Regions from separate parts of the Pantoea sp. Z09 genome, predicted to be linked through region 1. Evidence: predicted binding sites of a transcription regulator. Region 1 holds the regulator's gene; each other region holds the start of a gene.
What was found. Region 1 encodes CRP, which controls carbon source genes, mostly activating them, when cyclic AMP is high. Its sites were predicted from a motif close to ATGTGANNNNNNTCACAT; they were not measured.
Positions count from the first base shown of each region.

Region 2: cdd (cytidine deaminase) is a predicted target of CRP. The motif match lies at 2,962-2,979, and genes of this name have one in related genera.
Region 3: yrbN (protein YrbN) is a predicted target of CRP. The motif match lies at 2,038-2,055, and genes of this name have one in related genera.

Region 1 is NZ_CP092373.1:308,986-313,250, forward strand. It holds gene MC269_RS01380 (aspartate aminotransferase family protein) at 1-559, shown strand, start outside; gene MC269_RS01385 (YccS/YhfK family putative transporter) at 560-2,635, opposite strand; gene crp (cAMP-activated global transcriptional regulator CRP) at 2,694-3,326, opposite strand; gene MC269_RS01395 (OsmC family protein) at 3,627-4,031, shown strand; gene MC269_RS01400 (phosphoribulokinase) at 4,089-4,265, opposite strand, start outside.
Region 2 is NZ_CP092373.1:1,253,553-1,257,817, forward strand. It holds gene sanA (outer membrane permeability protein SanA) at 1-35, opposite strand, end outside; gene MC269_RS06020 (NAD-dependent malic enzyme) at 171-1,868, opposite strand; gene cdd (cytidine deaminase) at 2,024-2,914, opposite strand; gene MC269_RS06030 (CidB/LrgB family autolysis modulator) at 3,034-3,726, opposite strand; gene MC269_RS06035 (CidA/LrgA family protein) at 3,719-4,108, opposite strand.
Region 3 is NZ_CP092373.1:3,390,872-3,395,136, reverse strand. It holds gene pnp (polyribonucleotide nucleotidyltransferase) at 1-940, shown strand, start outside; gene nlpI (lipoprotein NlpI) at 1,072-1,956, shown strand; gene yrbN (protein YrbN) at 2,062-2,118, shown strand; gene MC269_RS16215 (DEAD/DEAH family ATP-dependent RNA helicase) at 2,135-4,051, shown strand; gene MC269_RS16210 (SDR family NAD(P)-dependent oxidoreductase) at 4,106-4,265, opposite strand, start outside.

The DNA of each region.
Region 1 (4,265 bases):
GCTGCTGGTGCTGGATGAGGTGCAGAGCGGCATGGGACGCAGCGGCAAGCTGTTCGCCTATGAACACTACGGCGTGACGCCCGATATTCTCACCAGCGCCAAGGCGCTGGGCGGCGGCTTCCCGGTGAGCGCGATGCTGACCACCAATGAGATCGCCTCAACCATGTCGCCGGGCGTGCACGGCACCACATACGGCGGCAATCCGCTGGCCTGCGCGGTCGCGGAAGCGGCGCTCGACGTCATCAATACGCCCGAGGTGCTGGAGGGCGTGCAGGCGCGTCGCCAGCAGTTTGTCAGCGCGCTGCAGACGCTCGACGCGAAGTTCGATCTGTTTAGCGACATCCGCGGCAAAGGGCTGCTGATTGGCGCGGCGCTTAAGCCGCAGCACGCCGGTAAAGCGCGCGATATTCTCAACGCCGCGGCGGCGGAAGGGCTGATGGTGCTGGTGGCCGGCACCGACGTGATCCGTTTCGCGCCGTCGCTGGTGATCGAACCCGCCGATATCGAAGAGGGCATGGCGCGCTTCGCCCGCGCGGTCGAGCGCGTGCTGGCGGCCTAATCAGCCTTTGCGTAAATGCCTGATCAGCCAGCGGCCATGATGCGGCCGCTGGCTCCACGCCAGCGACGAAATGGTGTGCATCACGTTCAGGTGCTCCAGAATGCGTTTCACATGCTGCTCCAGAATCGTGGTGGGGCCTTCATCAATGCTCTCCACGCCTGCCATCACGTTGGTCTGCGATCCCGGTCCGTCATACTCCAGCCGCTGCTGGCAGCGCTGCAGCGCCACCTCGCACGACTGCAGATAACGCTGCGCCAGGTCTGCGGTCAGCATGGTGTGCTCGCGCGCCAGAATGGTCATGGCGTTGATATGCTCGACGATAAACTGGCTGTGCGTCACCCATAAGCGCATATCTTTCAGATACTGCGCGTTGAAGCCCGGCTCCTGCATCGCCTGATTGAGCGAGTTAAACAGCGCGTTGTGCGCCTGATTGACCTTCATGCGCTGGTACGCCAGCGGCTTCGCCTCCTGCTCCGGCCCCAGCAGCAGGCGCAGCGCCTCCTGATAGGTTTCCAGCGCGTCGTGAGCGTTCTGCCGCAGCAGCCCGCTTTGCCACTGCGGCCAGAGCCACAGCATGCCGCCGAAGGCGATCAAACAGCCCATCAGCGTATCCATCAGGCGCGGCAGGAGAAACTGCGCGCCGTTCAGCGACAGCAGCTGCAGCGAGTAGACCGCCGTGACGGTAAAGCCGATCATCGACCAGCCGTAATATTTGCGCGTCACCAGATAGCTGAGCAGCGTGACCACCAGCATAAACAGCAGCACCAGCGATTCCGGCACCGCAAAGCGCAGCGAGGCGGCGGCGATCACCAGCCCGACAAAGGTGCCGAGCGCCCGGTGCTGAATGCGCACCCGCGTGGCGCTGTAGCCGTTCTGGCTGACGAACATAATGGTCATCAGGATCCAGTAGGGCTTGGGAATGTCGAACAGCATCGCCAGCGCGCTGCCGAACATCAGCATCACGGCGAAGCGCGCCGCGGTGCGCAGCGCGGCGGACTTCAGCGACAGGTAGCTGCGCAGCGCGGGCAGCAGCGGCAGCCGGCGCTGACGATCGGTCATCAGGTCGCGCTGATAAAGCGGCTTCTGGGTGCGCAGCACGCGCGCGATGCGGCTGAAGTGGTAGAAGCAGAAGTGGCCGACGGGATTGTCGGGATGCTGGCGAGCGATCTTCTCCAGCGCGCCGAGCGGCTTCTCCATCTCGAAACGGCTCGGCAGCTGGTGATAGAGAATGGCGTCGGCCAGCGCGCGCAGCCGCGCCGAGATGATTTTGGCGTTCCAGTGTATCACCGCTTCCGCATGGCTGCGTTCTACCAGCTTTTGCACCTCTTCCGGCTGGTGCAGGCTGACGGAGATGTGCTCCTGCAGATCGAGCGCCACCTGAAAGGCGCGCGTCAGCCGTTTATGGCTGTTGTCGCGGCTGGCGGAGAGCATATGCATCTGCTGATAGCAGGTGTTGATCAGATCGACCGCTTTCTGCTGGCGCGCCAGCAGCGGCGGCAGCGCTTTTTCCGGATCGGTGAGCTGGGTCAGCAGGGTATATTTGGCGTCGCAGTAGTCCGCCAGCTCGCGGTAGATCAGGCTCAGGGTTTCGCGCATCGGCTGCTCTTTCCACAGCCAGAACCAGAACCAGTTGAAGAGCCCGTACCAGAGCGTGCCGCCGATATAGAGCAGCGGCGGCACGTAGATCGGCATGCGGCCGATCAGGCTCAGGGTAAAGATCGCCGCCACCAGCGTGCCGGAGAGCAGCCGGCCGTGCAGCGGGCTGATTTCGCCGGTGACGCCCAGCAGCAGCGGCAGCACAAAGAGCACCGCAGGCAGCGGCACCCCTTTCAGGGTCAGCAGCTGGATCAGAAAGCTGCCGAGCGCGAACAGCGAGCCGCCAACGATCAGTCGTTTGAAGAAGCGCTTATGGGGCGTATCCAGGCCCGCGACGTTGCAGCAGGCGGGAACCAGCGAGAAGAGCAGCCCTTTTTGCAGATCGCCGAACAGCCAGCCGAGCGCGACGGGAATGCACAGCACCAGCGTCTGCCGCAGAGCATAGTTAACTTCGGGGTGGTAGATGATTCGACGCCACATCACTTCGCTAAAAGCAGTAACGGCGTGACGGTAAGATCACGCCGTGAGTGAGAGGAAATCAGCGGGTGCCGTAAACGACAATGGTTTTGCCGTGTGCGGAAATCAGATTCTGGTCTTCCAACATTTTCAAAATGCGGCCCACGGTTTCACGCGAGCAACCAACGATTTGGCCAATTTCCTGACGAGTAATTTTGATTTGCATGCCGTCGGGATGCGTCATGGCGTCTGGCTGTTTCGCCAGGTTAAGCAGGGTTTGTGCAATACGTCCGGTCACGTCGAGGAAAGCTAAATTGCCCACTTTCTCCGATGTTACCTGCAGACGGCGCGCCATCTGCGATGAGAGACGCATTAAAATATCCGGGTTCACCTGGATAAGCTGGCGGAATTTCTTGTAGGAAATTTCTGCCACTTCGCACGCGGTTTTCGCGCGCACCCAGGCGCTGCGCTCCTGACCTTCTTCAAACAGGCCAAGCTCGCCGATAAAATCACCCTGATTCAGGTAAGAGAGGATCATCTCTTTGCCCTCTTCATCTTTGATCAGTACCGCAACGGAACCTTTCACGATGTAGTAGAGGGTTTCAGCCTTCTCACCCTGATGAATCAGCGTACTTTTGGATGGATATTTGTGAATATGGCAATGGGACAGGAACCATTCGAGTGTAGGGTCTGTTTGCGGTTTGCCGAGAACCATTCGCTATTATCCTCTGTTGTAATCGTGCCCAAAACGCGGGGGGATTATTCCCTGCCAGGCGATGAAAGCTTCAAGCGTTTCCCCTAAAGGAGATTATTCGGGCCTTATTTTGCGCCAGGCGCTTGATGTGTCCCGTCTTCGTCCTTAGCAAGACGAACTATTTTCAGCACTGTTTGTAGCACAGCTTTTGCCGACTGTCTTCTGTTGTCTCGCTTCAGCAAAGGGGGGATTACTCTGGATTGCTGTTTGCCAGGCGAACGCGTACTCTGGCGGCAAACGGGCTATTCTCGAGGTGGAAACATGCAGGCAAGAGTGAAGTGGGTCGAAGGGTTAACCTTTCTCGGCGAGTCGTCGTCAGGGCATCAGATCCTGATGGACGGCAACTCCGGCGATAAAGCGCCCAGTCCGATGGAGATGGTGCTGATGGCCGCGGGCGGCTGCAGCGCCATCGACGTGGTTTCTATTTTGCAGAAAGGGCGCAACGACGTGGTGGACTGTGAGGTGAAACTGACCTCTGAACGCCGCGAAGAGGCGCCGCGCCTGTTTACCCATATCAACCTGCACTTTGTGGTCACCGGCAAGGCGCTGAGCGACAAAGCCGTGGCGCGCGCGGTGGATCTCTCGGCGGAGAAGTATTGTTCGGTGGCGTTGATGCTGGGCAAGGGCGTAGAGATGACCCATAGCTATGAAGTGGTCGCGCTGTAAAAAAGCGCACTGTATGTAAGGAGCGGGCCTTGCTACTCGCTCCCGCTCCAGACCTGGTCAGGCGATCTGTTTGCCTTCCATCAGCCGCTGCACCAGCGGTGCCATAATCAGCTCCATCGCCAGCCCCATCTTGCCGCCCGGCACCACCAGCGTATTCATATGCGAGATAAAGGATCCCTGCAGCATCGCCAGCAGATAGGGGAAGTCGATATTCTCCAGCCCGCGAAAGTGGAT
Region 2 (4,265 bases), 940 kb from region 1:
ATGAATAAAAGACCAATAAAGACGCGTTTCAACATACGCGTGGGCGCTCGGGGTCAGGGAAAATCGGTGCATCAAGGCTACTTGAGGACCTGCGTCGAAGCAAGTTAACGCCGGTTGGCTGATGGCTTTTTGCGCAGCGGCCGGGCCAGAGACGGCCCGGCGCGCTGTGATTAGATAGAGGTGCGACGATAGTGGCGATACTGCGGCAGCCAGAAATTGCTGGCGACCGCCTGCGACAGCACGTCTTCCGAGGTGACCACCGCCACGCCCGCCAGCTGCGCGGCTTTGCCGACTTCCATGGCGATGATCTTCGACACGCCCTGGATATCTTTGATCTCCGGCAGCACCGGACCTTCGCCTTCGTTCACCAGCGGCGAACAGTCGGCCAGCGCGCGGCTTGCCGTCATCAGCATGGAGTCGGTGACGCGCGTTGCGCCCGCGGCGATCACACCGAGGCCGATGCCCGGGAAGATATAGGAGTTGTTGCACTGAGCAATTGGGTAGATTTTGCCTTTCCAGCTCACCGGCGAGAAGGGGCTGCCGGTGGCAACCAGCGCTGCGCCGTCTGTCCAGGCGATGATATCCGCAGGCGTCGCTTCCACGCGCGAGGTCGGGTTAGAGAGCGGCATCACGATAGGACGCGGGCAGTGCTTGTGCATCTCGCGGATAATCTCTTCGGTAAAGAGGCCCGGCTGGCCGGAGACGCCGATGAGAATATCGGGACGCGCGTTGCGCACCACGTCGAGCAGCGAAATTGAATCGCTGGCGGTGTCCCAGGTTTTCAGATTTTCGCTCTTCTGCACCAGCTTGCTCTGGAAGTCGAGCAGGTTCGGCAGCTTGTCGGTCAGCAGGCCGAAGCGGTCCACCATCAGCACGCGGGCGCGCGCCTCTTCGTCGCTTAATCCTTCCGACTTCATCTGCGCGATAATCTGCTCGGCGATGCCGCATCCGGCGGAGCCTGCGCCGAGGAACACCACTTTTTGCTCGCACAGGCGGCTGCCTGCGGCGCGGCTGGCGGCGATCAGCGTGCCGACGGTGACGGCGGCGGTGCCCTGAATGTCGTCGTTAAAGCAGCAGATTTCGTCACGGTAGCGCTGCAGCAGCGGCATGGCGTTTTTCTGCGCGAAGTCTTCAAACTGCAGCAGCACGTTCGGCCAGCGGCGTTTTACCGCCTGGATAAAGTCGTTGACGAAGGCATCATACTCTTCGCCGGTGATGCGCGGATGACGCCAGCCCATATAGAGCGGGTCGTTGAGCAGCTGCTGGTTGTTGGTGCCGGCGTCCAGCACCACCGGCAGCGTATAGGCCGGCGAAATGCCGCCGCAGGCGGTATAGAGGGAGAGTTTGCCGATGGGAATGCCCATGCCGCCGATGCCCAAATCGCCGAGGCCGAGGATACGCTCGCCGTCGGTCACCACGATCACCTTCACGTTCTGCTTGGTGGCGTTTTGCAGCATATCTTCAATGCGATCGCGGTTGGGATAGGAGATAAACACGCCGCGCGCGCGACGGTAGATCTCAGAGAAGTGTTCACAGGCTGCGCCGACGGTCGGGGTGTAGATAATCGGCATCATCTCTTCGAGATGGTTGTCGAGCAGGCGGTAGAAAAGGGTTTCGTTGGTGTCCTGAATGTTGCGCAGGTAGACGTGCTTATCGTTATTGTTTTTAAAGTCCTGGAACTGACGCCAGGCGCGTTCTGCCTGCTCTTCAATGCTCTCGACCGCTTCAGGCAGCAGGCCGTTGAGGTTAAATTCGTTGCGCTCTTCCAGCGAGAAGGCGCTGCCTTTATTCAGTAGGGGAAATTCCAGCAGGATCGGGCCAGCGTAGGGGATGTACAGCGGACGCTTACTTTCGTACTCATGTTCCATGAATTGATGCTCCGGTTGCGGTGTTGTCTGGCAAAGCTCAGACGCCAGTCGTTCTTTTTTTGTGTTGCTGGCGCACGATCCTATGAAATTTCTCGCCGATGTACAGCTTTTGTAAATAAAAGATATTGTAAGTGTTTAAAAGCGTGTGCCGTGCCTCAGGCTTTGCGCAGCGTGACGCGTGTGAGCCGATCGCATCCCAGAGCGGCCAGAGTCGCCTGGGTGGCGGCAAACTGATCCAGCGTGGCGTTCTCCACTTCGGCCAGCGCGGCGGCTGCGATGTTTTCGCAGGCTTCGCCCTGCATATTGAGCAGGATCAGCGCGGCCTGCAGCGGCGGCAGGCTGGGGTTGAAAGCAGCGTTCTCGGCGTAGCGTCCGGTGACCAGCGCGCCCGTCGTGGTGCGCAGCGCAATGCCGCTGTGCGAGCCGCTGTAGGGCGCGTGGCTCTGATTGGCCGCCTCTGTTGCCGCCTGCGCCAGCGCGTCGCCCTGCGCCTGATAGCCGTGATCCACCTTATCCATCAGCAGGGTGGTGATGTTGAGATCGCGCGGGCCGAAGGCGTCCGGCAGATAGTCGCCCAGCGTGCTGACGCTGCGGCCGGGCAGGCTGATGCGCAGATCGGTGCCGCTGTTCAGCTCGTTCATAAACTGGCGACAGTGGCCGCACGGCGTGTAGTTGACGGTAACGATCTCCAGACGGCGTTCGCCGCGCAGCCAGGCGTGCGCGATAGCGCTCTGTTCGGCGTGCACCGTTTGCTGCATTGCCACGCCCGCGAACTCCATATTGGCGCCGAAATACCAGTGGCCGCTCACGCCGCGCGCCACGGCACCGACGTTGAAGCGCGACACCGGCGCGACCGCGCAGGCCGCTGCCAGCGGCAGTAGCGCCAGCGCGAGGGCATCGGCGTCCAGCTGAGTTTGCTGCATCAGCGATGCGACCTGCTCCGGCGTCAGCGCCGCCTGAAACTGCGCGTCGTCAAGCACCGGACGCAGCGCGCTTTGCAGAGCATCAGGCAGCGCCTCGAAGGCGGAGGTGAAACGTGGATGCATGATAGCCTCGTTAATATCAGGCGGCCGATTGCCGCCAGAGGGGTTATATGTGATCTGTATCGCTCTGACAATGCAACAGATTTGCATCGTTTCAACTTTGCGAGATCTCTCGCAAAGTTTTAGCCGATCGCGTGCAGCAGCAGCGGAAAAATAAAGGGCGCCAGCAGCGAGGTGATAATGCCGCACAGCACCAGCGCCAGCGAGCTAAACGCGCCTTCCTGGTAGTCCACTTCCGCCGCGCGCGCCGTGCCGAGCGCATGCGACGCGTTGCCGATCGCCAGGCCGCGCGCCGCGCGGGTTTTGATCCCCAGCAGGTTGAGCAGCATATGGCCGAACACCGCGCCGAGCACGCCGGCGATCAGCACGCAGATGGCGCTAATGGCGGGAATGCCGTGCAGCGAGGCGGAGACCGCCATGGCGATCGGCGTGGTGACCGATTTCGGCAAAATGGTGGCGGCGATTTCCGGCGTCGCGCCCATCCACAGCGCGATAGCGGTGCCGGAGACCATCGCGGTCAGGCTGCCAATAAAGCAGACGCCGATCAGCGATTTCCAGCGCGCGCGGATTTGATGCATCTGCTCGTAGAGCGGCAGCGCCAGCGCGACCACCGCCGGCTGCAGCAGCTGGTTGAGGATCTGGCTGCCGGCGAAGTAGCGCGCGTAGGGGATGTGCAGCACCAGCAGCAGCGGAATAATGATTGCCATCGCCACCAGCAGCGGATTGAGGATCGAAATTTTCAGCTTCGCCGCCATGCGACGCGCCAGCATAAAGGCACCGACGCTCAGCGGCAGCGACCACCAGATATCACTCACTCGGCTTCTCCCGCACGCTGCGCGTATGAATTTTATGGGCACTCCAGCCGACAATCGTCAGTACCAGAAAGGTACTCACCACCACCGAGACCACAATGGGGCCGAACTGCGCGCTCAGCACGTCGGTGTAGCTCATGATGCCGACGCTGATCGGCACAAACAGCAGCGCCATGTAGCGGATCAGCAGATGGCAGCCTGGCTTGACCCAGTCGACGGGAAGGATTTGCGTCGCCAGCAGGGCAAACAGCGTCAGCATGCCAAGGATGCTGCCGGGGATCGCAATGGGCAGCACGACGGCAAGGGCGTTGCCGGCATAGAGGCAGAGGTAGATGATGACGAAGGCGCGCACATAGCGCCAGCACAGAGACAGCACGGTGGGCATAGCAGGCTCCTGGTTTCACTGCACAACATCATACGCGACACGGGATAAAAAAGGGCGACATTGCTGTCGCCCTTGATGACCGCAGAGAAGCTTGCGAGCGGGTGGCATGGACCGAAGAGCAAAGCGTCCTGCGCCAGGGATGGCGCAGGCCGAGCTG
Region 3 (4,265 bases), 850 kb from region 1:
TGAAATCGGCCACGGCCGTCTGGCGAAGCGTGGCGTGCTGGCAGTGATGCCGAAACAGGAAGAGTTCCCGTACACCGTTCGCGTCGTCTCTGAGATCACCGAATCCAACGGTTCTTCTTCTATGGCTTCCGTCTGCGGTGCCTCTCTGGCGCTGATGGATGCAGGCGTGCCGATCAAAGCGGCCGTTGCCGGCATCGCAATGGGTCTGGTGAAAGAAGATGAGAAGTTCGTGGTGCTCTCCGATATCCTCGGCGACGAAGATCACCTCGGCGACATGGACTTCAAAGTAGCCGGTAGCCGCGACGGCATCACCGCGCTGCAGATGGACATCAAAATCGAAGGTATCACCCGCGAAATCATGCAGGTTGCCCTGAATCAGGCCAAAGGTGCGCGTCTGCACATCCTGGGCGTGATGGAGCAGGCGATCAGCTCGCCGCGTCAGGAAATCTCTGAGTTCGCGCCGCGCATTTACACCATCAAGATCAATTCAGACAAGATCAAAGATGTGATCGGTAAAGGCGGTTCCGTGATCCGTGCGCTGACCGAAGAGACCGGCACCACTATCGAGATCGAAGACGATGGCACCGTGAAAATCGCGGCGACCGACGGTCTGAAGGCGAAAGAGGCGATTCGTCGCATCGAAGAGATCACCGCCGAGATCGAAGTGGGCCGTGTTTACAGCGGTAAAGTGACCCGTATCGTCGACTTCGGCGCCTTCGTCGCCATTGGCGGCGGCAAGGAAGGTCTGGTGCACATTTCTCAGATCGCCGACAAGCGCGTAGAGAAAGTGACCGACTACCTGCAGATGGGCCAGGAAGTGCCGGTTAAGGTACTGGAAGTGGACCGTCAGGGCCGCGTCCGTCTGAGCATCAAAGAAGCAACAGAGTCTAAGCCGCAGGGCGAAGAAGCTGTTGTGACCAGCGCGCCAGACGCAGAGTAATTCCCTGTTTGCCTCTCCTTATCCCATCGTGAATGGGAGAGGCGTTTGTGTCATCGCGAGGGCGGGAATCCTTGTGCACAGCAGCCGGATGACAGGAGCGTTATCCTAATGTTTGTATTCGGGAGTGGGAAATGAAGCCTTTTTTGCGCTGGTGTTTTGTTGCGACAGCTATCACGCTGGCAGGATGCAGCAACTCCAATTGGCGTAAGAACGAAGTTCTTGCAGTACCTCTACAGCCCACACTGCAGCAGGAAGTGATTCTGGCACGCATGGAACAAATTCTTGCCAGTCGCGCCCTGACCGATGATGAACGCGCACAGCTGTTATATGAGCGCGGAGTGTTGTATGATAGTCTTGGTTTGAGAGCACTGGCGCGGAACGATTTCTCGCAAGCGCTGTCTATCAGACCAGATATGCCGGAAGTGTTTAACTATCTCGGCATATACTTAACGCAGGCAGGCAATTTTGATGCTGCCTATGAAGCGTTTGATTCTGTACTTGAGCTTGATCCAACTTACAACTATGCGCATTTAAACCGTGGTATCGCCCTCTATTACGGCGGTCGATACAAGTTAGCGCAAGATGATCTGCTGGCGTTTTATCAAGACGATCCCAACGATCCTTTCCGCAGCCTGTGGCTCTATCTCGACGAACGTGAGATGGATGCAGACAAGGCGAAAGTTGCGCTGCAGCAGCGTTACGACAAAGCGGCCCGTGATCAATGGGGATGGAACATTGTCGAATTCTACCTTGGCGACATCAGTGAAAGCACGCTGATGGAACGTCTCAAGGCAGACGCAACGGATAACACCTCGCTCGCTGAACATCTCAGTGAAACCAACTTCTATTTAGGTAAGCACTACCTAAGTCTGGGGGAGAAAGACAACGCGAAAGCGCTGTTCAAACTGGCGGTGGCCAACAACGTCAATAACTTTGTTGAACACCGATACGCATTGTTGGAACTGGCGCAACTCGGCCAGACACAAGACGATTTATCAGAATCTGACCAGCAATAGCTGACGAACTTTCATTGCCTGAATTACCCGTTAAGTCATCATCTTCCGGGATGAGGGCTTTGCTGTTCGTCGAAACTTCTAATTTGAGCCGGTTCACACTTTTTGATGAAAATGACTGAAAATTTTCACGACGAGTTATGTAGACTGGCCGCCGCAATCTAAGAGGCACGTGTACTACATGACTGATATTCAAACCACTTTTGCTGATCTGGGCCTGAACGCCGACATCCTCGAATCACTGAACGGCATGGGCTATGTTAAGCCTTCTCCGATCCAGGCTGAGTGTATTCCTCACCTGCTGGCGGGCCGCGATGTACTGGGTATGGCGCAGACCGGTAGTGGTAAAACCGCGGCGTTCTCGCTGCCGCTGTTAAACAACATTGATCCTACTCTTCGCGCACCGCAGATCCTGGTGCTGGCGCCGACCCGCGAACTGGCGGTTCAGGTTGCTGAAGCGATGACCGAATTTTCTAAACATATGCGTGGCGTTAACGTCGTGGCCCTTTACGGCGGCCAGCGTTATGACGTACAGCTGCGCGCGCTGCGTCAGGGCCCGCAAATTGTGGTGGGCACCCCGGGTCGTCTGCTCGACCACCTGAAACGCGGCACGCTGGATCTCTCCAACCTGCGTGGTCTGGTGCTGGACGAAGCGGACGAAATGCTGCGTATGGGCTTCATCGAAGACGTTGAAACCATCATGGCGCAGATCCCGGAAGGTCATCAGACCGCGCTGTTCTCCGCGACCATGCCGGAAGCGATCCGTCGCATCACCAAGCGTTTCATGAAAGATCCGCAGGAAGTGCGCATTCAGTCCAGCGTCACCACGCGCCCGGACATCAGCCAGTCTTACTGGACCGCGTACGGTCGTAAAACCGACGCGCTGGTGCGCTTCCTGGAAGCGGAAGATTTTGACGCCGCGATCATCTTCGTGCGCACCAAAAACGCCACGCTGGAAGTGGCTGAAGCGCTGGAGCGCAACGGCTACAACAGCGCCGCGCTGAACGGCGACATGAACCAGGCGCTGCGCGAGCAGACTCTGGAGCGTCTGAAAGATGGCCGTCTCGATATCCTGATCGCCACCGACGTTGCGGCGCGTGGTCTGGACGTTGAGCGCATCAGCCTGGTTGTTAACTACGACATCCCGCTGGATGCCGAGTCTTACGTTCACCGTATCGGTCGTACCGGCCGCGCCGGTCGTGCAGGTCGCGCGCTGCTGTTCGTTGAGAACCGCGAGCGTCGTCTGCTGCGCAACATCGAGCGCACCATGAAGCTGACCATTCCAGAAGTTGAACTGCCGAACGCTGAACTGCTGAGCACCCGTCGTCTGGAGAAATTCGCCGGTCGCGTACAGCAGCAGCTGGAAAGCAGCGATCTGGACCAGTATCGCGCGCTGCTGGAGAAACTCTCTCCGCAGGAAGATCTGGATATGGAAACGCTGGCCGCCGCGCTGCTGAAAATGGCGCAGGGCGAACGTCCGCTGATCGTGCAGCCAGACGCGCCGCGTCCGCAGCGTCGCGAGTTCCGCGATCGCGACGATCGTCGTGATGACCGTCGCAGCCCGCGTGAAGCGCGTGACAACCGCGAAGGCGGCGATCGTCCGCGTCGCGAACGTCGCGACGTTGGCGATATGGAGCTGTACCGCATTGAAGTGGGTCGTGACGACGGCGTTGAAGTGCGTCATATCGTTGGCGCTATCGCTAACGAAGGCGACATCAGCAGCCGCTACATCGGCAACATCAAGCTGTTCGGCACCCACTCGACTATCGAGCTGCCGAAAGGCATGCCGGGCGATATCCTGCAGCACTTCACCCGCACGCGTATTCTCAACAAACCGATGAATATGCAGCTGCTGGGCGATGCACAGCCGCATACCGGCGAAGCGCGCGGCGAACGTCGCGGCGGTGGTCGTGATGCTGGCGGCGAGCGTCGTGGCGGCGGCAACCGTGAAGGCGGTCGTGAAGGCGGACGTCGTTTCTCTTCCGAGCGTCGCGAAGGCGGTCGTGAAGGTGGACGCAGCAGCTTTAGCCGTGAAGGCAGCCGCGGTCCGCGTCGCGAAGAGGGCGCTACCGCAGCGCCGCGTCGTCGCGAGTTCTAATCAGCCAGGCTGATTGATAAAAAGGGAAGCCTCCGGGCTTCCCTTTTTTTTGCCTTACGCGCCGCCCGCGATCAGCACCCGTTCGCCGCTGATATAGGCCGCTTCCTCTGAGGCGAGAAACAGCGCCACCTGCGCCACGTCTTCCGGCAGCCCGAAACGCCCCAGCGGCGTCGCCGCCAGCAGTGCGGCTTTCAGCTGCGGATTGAGCTTCTTC